DNA from 3 places in the Agarivorans sp. 2_MG-2023 genome. Region 3 is predicted to be linked to each of the others. Evidence: predicted binding sites of a transcription regulator. Region 3 holds the regulator's gene; each other region holds the start of a gene.
What was found. Region 3 encodes LexA, which represses DNA repair genes until DNA is damaged. Its sites were predicted from a motif close to TACTGTATNNNNATACAGTA; they were not measured.

Region 1 (3,537 bases), on a different contig from region 3:
CTTATTGCTGCTATCGTTTTCGTTGGTGGTAAGCGGTTTACTAAAGTTTACCGCGTTCCCTGAACTTGATGGCGATATTGCTGAAGCAAGAATCATTCTCCCACCCGGTTCAAGCTTATCGCAAACCGAAACCTTAGTGGCAGAAATTGTGACTGCTGCCCGTCAAGTTGGCAAACAATTTACCGAACAAAATAACGAGCCGCAGCGTTTAATTCACGACATTACCGCTCAATACAATTACAACGCTGATGCCGGAGAATCTGGTCCGCATGTGGCAACTGTTCGTTTAGATATTTTATCAGCAGAAGTGCGCAATACTTATATCGAAGAGTTCATTAGTGCTTGGCGTGAACAAGTAGGTGAGCAAGCTTTACCGTTAGCGTTGGCGTTTACGCAACCTACTATGGGGCCAGCAGGACGAGCTGTTGAAGTGAGGCTACAGCATTCAGATTTAGACACCTTAAAAACTGCCTCGGTAGAGTTGCAAGCCTATTTGAGCCAGTTTAAAGGGGTGAATAGCATCCTTGATGACATGCGACCCGGTAAAGAAGAGGTGGTAATTTCGTTACGTGGTGGCGCTGAATCTTTTAATGTAAACGGACAAATGGTGGCAGAACAACTGAGAGCGTCTTATCAAGGAGCGATTGCGGATGAATTTCAACTTGGCCCTGAAAACATTCAAATCGATGTACGTTTAGATAAGTCGCAATCCGGTAGTTTACAAGCCTTGGCTAATTTCCCGGTAGTGCTTAGCGACGGAAAACAAGTGCCTCTATCTTCAATTGCCAACTTAGAATATCAACGATCGTTTGTCCGCATTCAGCGTATAGACGGCTTACGTACGGTAACTGTGATGGCTGATGTTGATACTCGAGTTGCTAATACCAACGAAGTGATGCAATTGGTTCAAAAAAGTTTTCTTCCGGAGCTAATCGCTAAGATACCTGGCTTAAGAGTTGATTTTGAAGGCGAGGCTAAAGAGAGCGCTAAAGTGGGGTCGTCTTTGGGTAAGAGCTTCACAATTGGCATTTTTGGTGTTTTTGCCATTTTGAGTTTCCAATTTAGAAGCTACCTTGAACCCGTGATTGTATTAACCGTTATTCCCATGGCGTTAATAGGTGTGTTGTGGGGACACTTTTTGTTAGGACACAGTCTAAGTATGCCGTCTATTCTAGGCTTTATTTCATTGGCTGGGATTGTAACGAATGACTCCATATTGCTGGTGCAATATATTCGGCACCATTTAGATGAAAGAGACGATGTTTATCAAGCGGTGGTGAACGCCAGTAAAGAACGCTTCAGAGCGGTATTTTTAACCTCACTTACCACTGCAGCAGGTTTACTGCCGTTGTTGTTAGAGACCAGTTTACAAGCACAAGTGGTGCAGCCTATTGTGGTGTCTATTGTGTTTGGAATTGTAGCGTCTACGATGATGGTATTGTTTATTATCCCGGCGGCCTACGCTATTTTGGCCGATTGGAACTTAGTGCATAAACATAAAAGCTTACATTAGTTATATGTCCAAGCCTCTTGCCTATTTGAGCATGAGGCTTAGTCGATTTACGAAATTAGCCAGTAGAGGTGTTTGCTGAGGCTAAGTCGTAACACTGATAAGCAATTCCTCTAATGGCCACATCTCGCCTAAAGGCTTTTTTTGAGGCCTGACGATAGCTGGTGATTGATACTGTGTCTGCCGTTGGATACTGCGGTCGCACCGATTTTACATATTCATCGCGAGCTTCATGTCCTTTTGAATCATGATGGCTAGTGTAATAAACACTGCCAAGCGCGGTGCATTGAGAGATATCTCGGTCGTCTTCCAATAGCGTTACGCCATGGTAAGTAGTGGGAGTGTTAGAACAGCCAGTTAAAACAAACAGGCTAGCGGAAACGATAAGTATTAATTTATTCATGTGTTACCTCGATTTAGTTTATATGCACTCTCCTTGTTGGTTATTTGTTCAATTGTAATGGCAACTTTTTGTTTTAGATATATCGCTAACAGACTCATAGAGTTGTCGCTGCCCGAGTTAATCAGCCCTTAGCCAACACATTTCCCAATTTCAAATATAGAGGGCTGGATATATATCCAGTATTTAAGGTAAGCTTACGCTATCTAAAGTTAGGAGTCTTTGCAGTGATCGCTACCATTAAAGGTATCTTAGAAGAAAAAGTCCCACCTTTTGTATTGATAGATGTAGCCGGAGTAGGCTACGAAATACAACTTCCTATGAATTGCTTTTACCAATTGCCCGAACTGGGTGAATCGGTGCGTTTATTAACGCATTTTATTGTGCGAGAAGATGCCCAATTACTTTATGGTTTTCACGACAAAGCCTCGCGTTCGTTATTCCGCGAGCTGATAAAAGTAAACGGTATTGGGCCTAAGGTGGCCTTAGCCATTTTGTCTGGCTTAAGTTGCGAGCAGTTTGTCTTCGCGGTTAAACACGAAGACTTATCAAGTTTGGTAAAAGTGCCTGGCATTGGTAAAAAAACTGCCGAACGTTTGTTAGTTGAAATGAAAGACCGTTTGAAGAACTGGAATGCCGAACTACCGGCAACACCACTAAGCGACAGTTTATCTAGTCATGGTGACTTACCCTTAGTAGCTACGGTTGATCCTAAAGAAGAAGCCGTTGCAGCGCTTGAGTCGCTGGGTTATAAAGGCATTCAAGCAGAAAAACTGGTTAAGCAAGTTTATTCAAACGGCATGAGCAGTGAAGAGTTGATCCGCGAAGCACTAAAAGCGGCTTTGTGAACAAAGGTAGAGTAAATGATTGAAGCAGATCGCTTAGTTTCAGCCACGCCGGTGATTGAAGAAGAAACTGTAGACCGCGCGATTAGACCCAAAAAGCTGGATGATTACACCGGCCAGCAAGCGGTAGTTGAACAATTAGAAATATTTATTGAAGCAGCTAGGCGCAGAGATGACGCGCTCGATCATTTGTTAATTTTTGGTCCTCCGGGTTTAGGTAAAACCACCTTAGCCAACATTGTGGCTAACGAGCTCGATGTGAATATTAAAACCACCTCTGGCCCTGTATTAGAGAAAGCTGGTGACTTGGCAGCTTTGCTCACTAATCTTGAACCTGGCGACGTATTGTTTATTGATGAAATTCATCGACTTAGCGCAGTAGTTGAAGAAGTACTGTACCCAGCGATGGAAGATTACCAGCTGGACATTATGATTGGCGAAGGCCCAGCGGCCCGCTCGATTAAACTCGATTTGCCCCCATTTACGTTGATTGGCGCCACCACGCGCGCTGGCATGTTAACGTCACCCTTGCGGGACCGCTTTGGTATTGTGCAACGCTTGGAGTTTTATAAAACCGGCGACTTGGCCGAGATTGTTAAACGAAGTGCGCATTATCTAAATTTAGAGCTTGATGCTGAAGGGGCGTGGGAAGTTGCTAGGCGTTCACGAGGAACCCCGCGTATCGCTAACCGTTTACTGCGACGTGTTCGTGACTTTGCTGATGTAAAATTTGATGGCAAAGTAACGCAAGAAGTAGCTGCTAAGGCGCTAGATTTACTGAG
Region 2 (3,537 bases), on a different contig from region 3:
GGACCTGATTAGCTAAGTCGCTATTGATGCCTTTGCTTTGCAGGTATTGTTTTATGTAATTACGCCCGTAACCTCGAGCTAATCTAGCGCGAGTTAAAGAACTAGCGTAGTTACGATCGTTAAGCCAAGCATTTTCAATGGCATAGTTAATCGCATCTGCAATTTCAGCTTCTTGGTAGTCCTTTTGTCGCAATTTCTGCGACAATTGCTGCTGACTATATGAACGCCTTGAGAGCAGATCGATGGTGGTGTGAAGTGCGCTACGATTGGTCATAATAAAAAGGAGCCTTTCGGCTCCTAATCAATTTATGCTTCTTGATCAGCCGGAGTTTCAGCGGCTGTATCTTCTTCAACAACTTCGGTGTTGTTAAGCAGGTTGTTACGAATCGTCATTTCAATCTCTTGAGCAACTTCTGGGTGCTCCTTCAAGTAATTTGAAGCATTCGCCTTACCTTGACCGATTTTGTTCCCTTTGTAAGAGAACCAAGCACCAGCTTTATCGACCAATTTTTCTTTTACGCCCAAATCAACTAACTCGCCGTAACGGTTAAAACCTTCACCGTACATGATTTGGAACTCGGCTTGTTTAAATGGTGCAGCGATTTTATTTTTAACCACTTTAACGCGAGTTTCGTTACCAACGATCTCATCGCCACTTTTCACAGCGCCGATGCGACGAATATCCAAACGTACAGATGCGTAAAACTTCAGTGCATTACCGCCAGATGTAGTTTCTGGATTACCAAACATTACACCAATTTTCATACGGATTTGGTTAATGAAAATACACATACAGTTGGTTTGCTTAAGCGTACCAGTTAACTTACGTAATGCTTGCGACATTAAACGTGCCTGCAGGCCAACGTGGCTATCACCCATGTCACCTTCAATTTCAGCTTTAGGGGTTAAAGCTGCTACCGAGTCAATTACAATCATGTCAACGGCACCAGAGCGCGCTAGCATATCGGTAATCTCTAGGGCTTGCTCACCAGTATCAGGTTGAGATACTAATAAGTTGTCTACATCTACACCAAGCTTTTTGGCATAAATAGGGTCTAGGGCATGTTCAGCATCAACAAACGCACATACCTTGCCTACTTTTTGAGCTTGAGCAATGGCTTCTAAGGTAAGAGTAGTTTTACCAGAACTTTCAGGACCATAGATTTCTATCACACGACCCATTGGCAAACCGCCAGCGCCTAAGGCAATATCAACGGATAAAGAACCTGTAGAAATGGTTTCGATATCCATGGTACGGTTGTCACCAAGCTTCATGATTGAGCCTTTACCAAATTGTTTTTCAATTTGGCCTAGGGCCGCAGCTAATGCCTTTTGTTTGTTCTGATCCATATCGCCCTCGTAGGTGCTTTTAACTATCTTAATGACCAGTAGTATACTGGGTATTCATACAGTATCAAGTTTATTCCAGAAAATTCATAAAAGAGTTTTGCCTATTCGGCTGACAGCTTTTATCCTTGCTGCTTCGTTTAGCCATTAACCGAGTAGTTCGATAAGCCCCATGACTGAGACAAATCTAGAAAAACACACTCCTATGATGCGCCAATACTTAACGTTAAAGGCTCAACATCCCGAGATTTTATTGTTCTATAGAATGGGCGATTTTTACGAATTGTTTTACGACGATGCCAAACGCGCATCTGAGTTAATGGATATTTCCTTAACAAAACGTGGCCAGTCTGCTGGCACACCTATCCCAATGGCAGGCATTCCCTACCACGCTGCAGAAAACTATTTATCGCGCTTGGTTCAATTAGGTGAATCAGTCGCTATTTGCGAACAGATTGGCGACCCGGCTACTAGTAAAGGGCCGGTGGAAAGAAAAGTTGTTAGAATTATCACACCAGGCACGGTGAGCGACGAAGCCTTACTGGAAGAGAAGCAAGATAACTTGTTAGTCAGCGTGATAAACCAGCAACAACAAATTGGTCTTGCTTATTTAGATATTGCCAGTGGCCGATTCGTAATTAATCAATTTACCGGTGAACAACAGCTACAAGCCGAATTACAACGCTTAAACCCTGCAGAACTGCTCTACCCTGATGACTTCGAGTTTTACTCGGAGCTGCAAGCATACAAAGGTTTACGCCGCCGTGGAGAATGGGAATACGATTTAGCTACCGCACAAAAAGTGTTAAATCAGCAGTTCGGTACTCGGCACTTAGATGGTTTTGGGGTAAGTGAATACCCGCTAGCCCTTTCAGCAGCGGGTTGTTTAATGCAGTATGTTCAAGATACCCAACGCACTGCCCTACCGCATATCAATGCAATTATCGTTGAGAGCCAAAATCAGTTTATTCAACTTGATGCCACAAGCCGTAAAAACCTCGAGTTAACCCGTAACCTTGCTGGCGGCTACGAAAACACCCTAAGTTCAATATTAGACCGCAGCTCCACTGCCATGGGAAGCCGCTTGCTAAATCGCTGGTTACACCAGCCTTTAAGCAACCAGCAACAAGTGAGTGCGCGCCAAGATTGCATTGCTGAAATACTAGAAACCGACCTTTATCCTCTAGTGCAAACTGTGCTTAAGTCGATTGGCGATATAGAGCGAATATTGGCCCGCTTAGCCCTTCGCTCTGCCCGACCGCGTGATTTAGCGAGGTTGCGTAACGCCTTTAGTTTACTACCAGAACTGCAATCTTATTTAAGTTCTACACAAGCGCTAGCGCCAATAGCTAAAAATATTGGTGAGTTTCCCGATACCTTAGCCTTATTAGAGCGGGCAATAATTGATAACCCTCCTGTGCTCATTAGGGATGGCGGAGTGATTGCACCAGCTTACCATCAAGAGTTGGACGAGTGGCGAGACCTAAGCGAGGGAGCTACTCAGTTCTTAAAAGACATAGAACAACGGGAACGCGAACAAACTGGGATCGCCAACCTAAAGATTGGGTATAACAAAGTACACGGTTTTTACATTGAGGTAAGCCGCCTTTATTCCGAACAAGTACCTGAGCACTATATTCGCAGGCAGACGCTAAAGAATATGGAACGCTACATTATCGCGGAACTTAAAGAACACGAGGAAAAAGTGCTCTCTAGCCAAGGTAAAGCTTTGGCATTAGAAAAGCGGCTATATGAGGAACTGTTAGATTTGCTCATGCCAAGTTTGAGCAATATGCAGCGTAGCGCTCAAGCAATTGCTCAGCTTGATGTACTGTGTTGTTTAGCCGAGCGAGCGGAAAGCCTAAACTGTGTACGCCCTCACTTTAGTGAACAATCAGGAATTAGTATTGAGGGTGGCCGACACCCAGTGGTTGAACACGTAAACGATACTCCGTTTATTGCGAACCCTGTAACGCTTGCAGAAAAGCGCAGACTGCTGATTGTAACAGGTCCAAATATGGGCGGTAAATCTACCTATATGCGCCAAACCGCACTGATATGTTTGATGGCTTACATGGGAAGTTTTGTGCCAGCAGAAAGCGCAACGCTAGGCCCCATCGATAAGATTTTCACTCGTATTGGCGCGTCAGATGATTTAGCCAGTGGCCGCTCTACCTTCATGGTGGAAAT
Region 3 (3,537 bases):
TCACGAGTTAGGCCACAATTTAGGCCTACCGCATTTGTCTGGCGCTTACCTAATGAATCCAAGTCTCAACAATCGCACATTGATTACCGAGCCAGAAGTTGAGCGCATCTTCCGTAGTCCTCTCGTTCAAAATGATAACGATTATTTCTGGATAGACATTAACCCTGTGCTGATTGTTGCAGAGGCGACAAGAGTAAGTGAGCCAGCTTCGGTATTTTTATTTGCGGGGATGCTGGGAATGCTAGTTTGGCGTAAGCGAGAAAGGCGAACCCTAAGTTCGATTGGTTTTAGTCGATAATACTGCTCTTTGTTGCAGTACCATTTTGCGCTCAAAGTTGCTTTAGCATCCAAACATCGCAGCCATTATGGGCTGTACCTTGTAAAGGTGCAGATAAGTGTTCAAAACCGAGGCCTTCGTAGAGTTTAATTGCTGCCGACATATTACTAAGCGTATCTAGGTAACAGCGAGAAAATCCCTGCTCTAAGGCAAATGCTAAACAGGCTAACGAGAGCTTTTTACCGAGACCTAGGCCTCTACCTTCTTCCAGTAAAAATAGCTTTTTTAGCTCACTGGTATCTTCACTATCGGCAAAAGGCGCAGCGCCACAGCCGCCAACGACCTTGCCATCTAACAAAGCGACCACATATCTACTACGATTTTGCAGTGTATAGTGCTGACTCATATTATCGACTTCAGCATCTGAGGGGCCAAAGCCTTCACCTACCGCGCCATATTCTTGGCCAACCTGTTTTATTATTCGCTGTAGATCTTGGTCATATTGGGCTGATATTTCGACTATCTCAATGGCCATTATTGCCTCCTATCACTTTGAATCAACAGTAACAAAATCAGAATTAATATAAAACCTTGCGTCAAAATGTATGCTGTATATACTAACAGTGTGCTGTATAAACTTACAGGTAGACTATGAAGCCCTTAACGCCCCGCCAAACAGAAGTGTTTGAACTTATTCGCCGCCATATTAACGATACTGGTATGCCTCCAACGCGTGCCGAAATTGCTAAAGAGCTAGGATTCCGCTCGGCTAATGCAGCAGAAGAACACCTTAGAGCTTTAGCTAAAAAAGGTGCGATTGAAATGATTCCTGGTGCGTCGCGAGGGATCCGTATTAGCGAAGCATACTTGCCGGCTAGTGCAAATGAAGCCACTGTAGAGCCTGAACCAGGCTTGCCGTTAATCGGTCAAGTTGCTGCAGGTGAGCCTATTTTGGCGCAGGAGCACGTTGAATCTCATTATGCCGTAGATGCTAACTTATTTAATCCGCATGCCGATTATTTACTGCGAGTACAGGGCATGAGCATGAAAGATATCGGCATTATGGATGGTGATCTATTAGCCGTGCATAAAACTACCCAGGTACACAATGGACAGGTGGTTGTGGCTCGTTTAGATGAAGATGTTACGGTTAAACGTTTTGAGCGTGACGGTAAGATGGTGTACTTACACCCTGAAAATGAAGAGTTATCAACCATTGAAGTTGATCTTGAATATCAGAACATCGAAATAGAAGGTTTAGCGGTAGGTATTATTCGCACTGCTGATTGGATGTAAGCCTTATTCAACAATAAGTTCCCTATTTTGAAGCCCAAATCACTCTGATTTGGGCTTTTGTCGTTAACATCACATCTTTTGTCTTTATCCATAAAAATCTCAACAATGTATTTACATTTCTTTAACTTAGGGGTTAATTTATAAACAGTAGGTTGTATTTAGCTGTAATAGCCTATGCTTTTGGGGTGGGGATTTTCCCTTTATTCGCAGCTACTTTCCTAGCATGGAAAGTTGTTGTCGTTGGCTACTGCAAAGGAGAGCGCTGTGGGCCGATGGATTCAGCTATTAGTGCTGACATTTTTTTCGCCGCATTTGTTTGCGCAAGAGATGTCTTTCAATTTACGTCCTGGTGTTACTGCCATCAGTGAGCAAGTTTATGGCTTGCACATGACAATTTTTTATATTTGTTGTGCCATTGGTGTCTTGGTATTTGGCGCTATGTTTTGGTCGATTTACCATCACCGTAAATCCAAAGGAGCGGTTCCTGCTCAATTCCACGAAAGCACTAAAGTGGAAATTATTTGGACCATCATTCCCTTTATTATTTTAATAGGTATGGCGATTCCAGCCACTAAAACCTTACTGGCAATGGAAGATCCTTCCGATGCCGACATTACTATTCAAGTGACGGGTTCCCAGTGGAAGTGGCACTACAAGTACTTTGACCAAGATTTAGAGTTTTACAGTGTAATGGCGTCTGATTGGGATGAAGTCAACGGCAAACTGGAAAAACGTAAAAACTATTTGCTTGAAGTTGACCACCCCTTGGTATTGCCGATCGGGAAAAAAGTCCGCTTCCTCATGACTTCAGAAGACGTTATTCACTCTTGGTGGGTGCCTGACTTTGCAGTTAAAAAAGATGCAAATCCCGGTTTTATTAACGAAGCATGGACCATCATTGATAAACCCGGCATTTACCGCGGCCAATGTGCTGAGCTATGTGGAAAAGACCATGGCTTTATGCCCATTGTTGTTATCGCCAAACCTCAAGCCGAATATGATGCTTGGTTGGCAGAGAAAGAAGCTGCTTATTTAGCCAAGCAAGCCCAAGAGCTTGAACTGGTGGCCATGACTATGCAGCAAGATGAGCTGATGTCATTAGGCGAAAAAGTGTATGAGAAAAGCTGTGCTGCTTGTCACCAAGTTAACGGCCTAGGTTTACCTGGCGTGTTCCCCGCTTTAAAAGACAGTCCAATCGCGTTAGGTGATGTGACTAAACATATTGAAGTAGTGGTAAATGGCGAGCCTGGCACAGCCATGCAAGCCTTTGGTAAACAGCTTGGTTTGAAAGAGCTAGCTGCGGTGATTACTTATGAGCGAAATGCTTGGGGTAATGATACGGGTGACTTAGTGCAGGCCAAGGATGTTGTGGCCGTTCAAAACGCAGCGCAGTAGGGAGACAGACAATGAGCACGATTAGTGACGTTCACTCAGACCATGAAGAACACCACCATGCCCCTCGCGGATTAATGCGTTGGGTACTAACCACTAACCATAAAGACATTGGTTCAATGTACTTATGGTTCAGCTTTGCCATGTTTATTGTTGGTGGAGCCATGGCGATGATTATTCGCGCCGAGCTGTTCCAACCAGGCTTGCAACTGGTTGAGCCTAATTTCTTTAATCAAATGACTACGGTGCATGGCCTTATCATGGTATTTGGTGCGGTGATGCCAGCCTTTACGGGCTTAGCTAACTGGTTAGTTCCAATGATGATTGGCGCGCCAGATATGGCATTGCCACGCATGAATAACTGGAGCTTTTGGATTTTACCCTTTGCTTTCAGCATTTTGTTGGCATCGCTGTTTATGGAAGGCGGCGGCCCCAACTTTGGTTGGACTTTTTACGCTCCGTTATCAACTAAATACAGCCCAGACAGTACCGCCCTATTTGTGTTTGCGATACACATTATGGGGATAAGTTCGATCATGGGAGCGATTAACGTGATTGTTACCATTATGAAC

Region 1: a site for LexA is predicted at 2,076-2,095, ahead of ruvA (Holliday junction branch migration protein RuvA). Genes of this name have one in related genera too.
Region 2: a site for LexA is predicted at 1,395-1,414, ahead of recA (recombinase RecA). Genes of this name have one in related genera too.

Annotation. Positions count from the first base shown of each region.
Region 1 is NZ_JAUORQ010000018.1:5,943-9,479, reverse strand. Features, by position in the region: gene Q4549_RS19920 (efflux RND transporter permease subunit) at 1-1,513, shown strand, start outside; gene Q4549_RS19915 (hypothetical protein) at 1,569-1,913, opposite strand; gene ruvA (Holliday junction branch migration protein RuvA) at 2,138-2,758, shown strand; gene ruvB (Holliday junction branch migration DNA helicase RuvB) at 2,774-3,537, shown strand, end outside.
Region 2 is NZ_JAUORQ010000003.1:4,902-8,438, forward strand. Features, by position in the region: gene Q4549_RS05045 (regulatory protein RecX) at 1-274, opposite strand, end outside; gene recA (recombinase RecA) at 307-1,350, opposite strand; gene mutS (DNA mismatch repair protein MutS) at 1,520-3,537, shown strand, end outside.
Region 3 is NZ_JAUORQ010000014.1:41,474-45,010, reverse strand. Features, by position in the region: gene Q4549_RS18455 (PEP-CTERM sorting domain-containing protein) at 1-298, shown strand, start outside; gene Q4549_RS18450 (GNAT family N-acetyltransferase) at 330-812, opposite strand; gene lexA (transcriptional repressor LexA) at 929-1,573, shown strand; gene coxB (cytochrome c oxidase subunit II) at 1,901-2,968, shown strand; gene ctaD (cytochrome c oxidase subunit I) at 2,980-3,537, shown strand, end outside.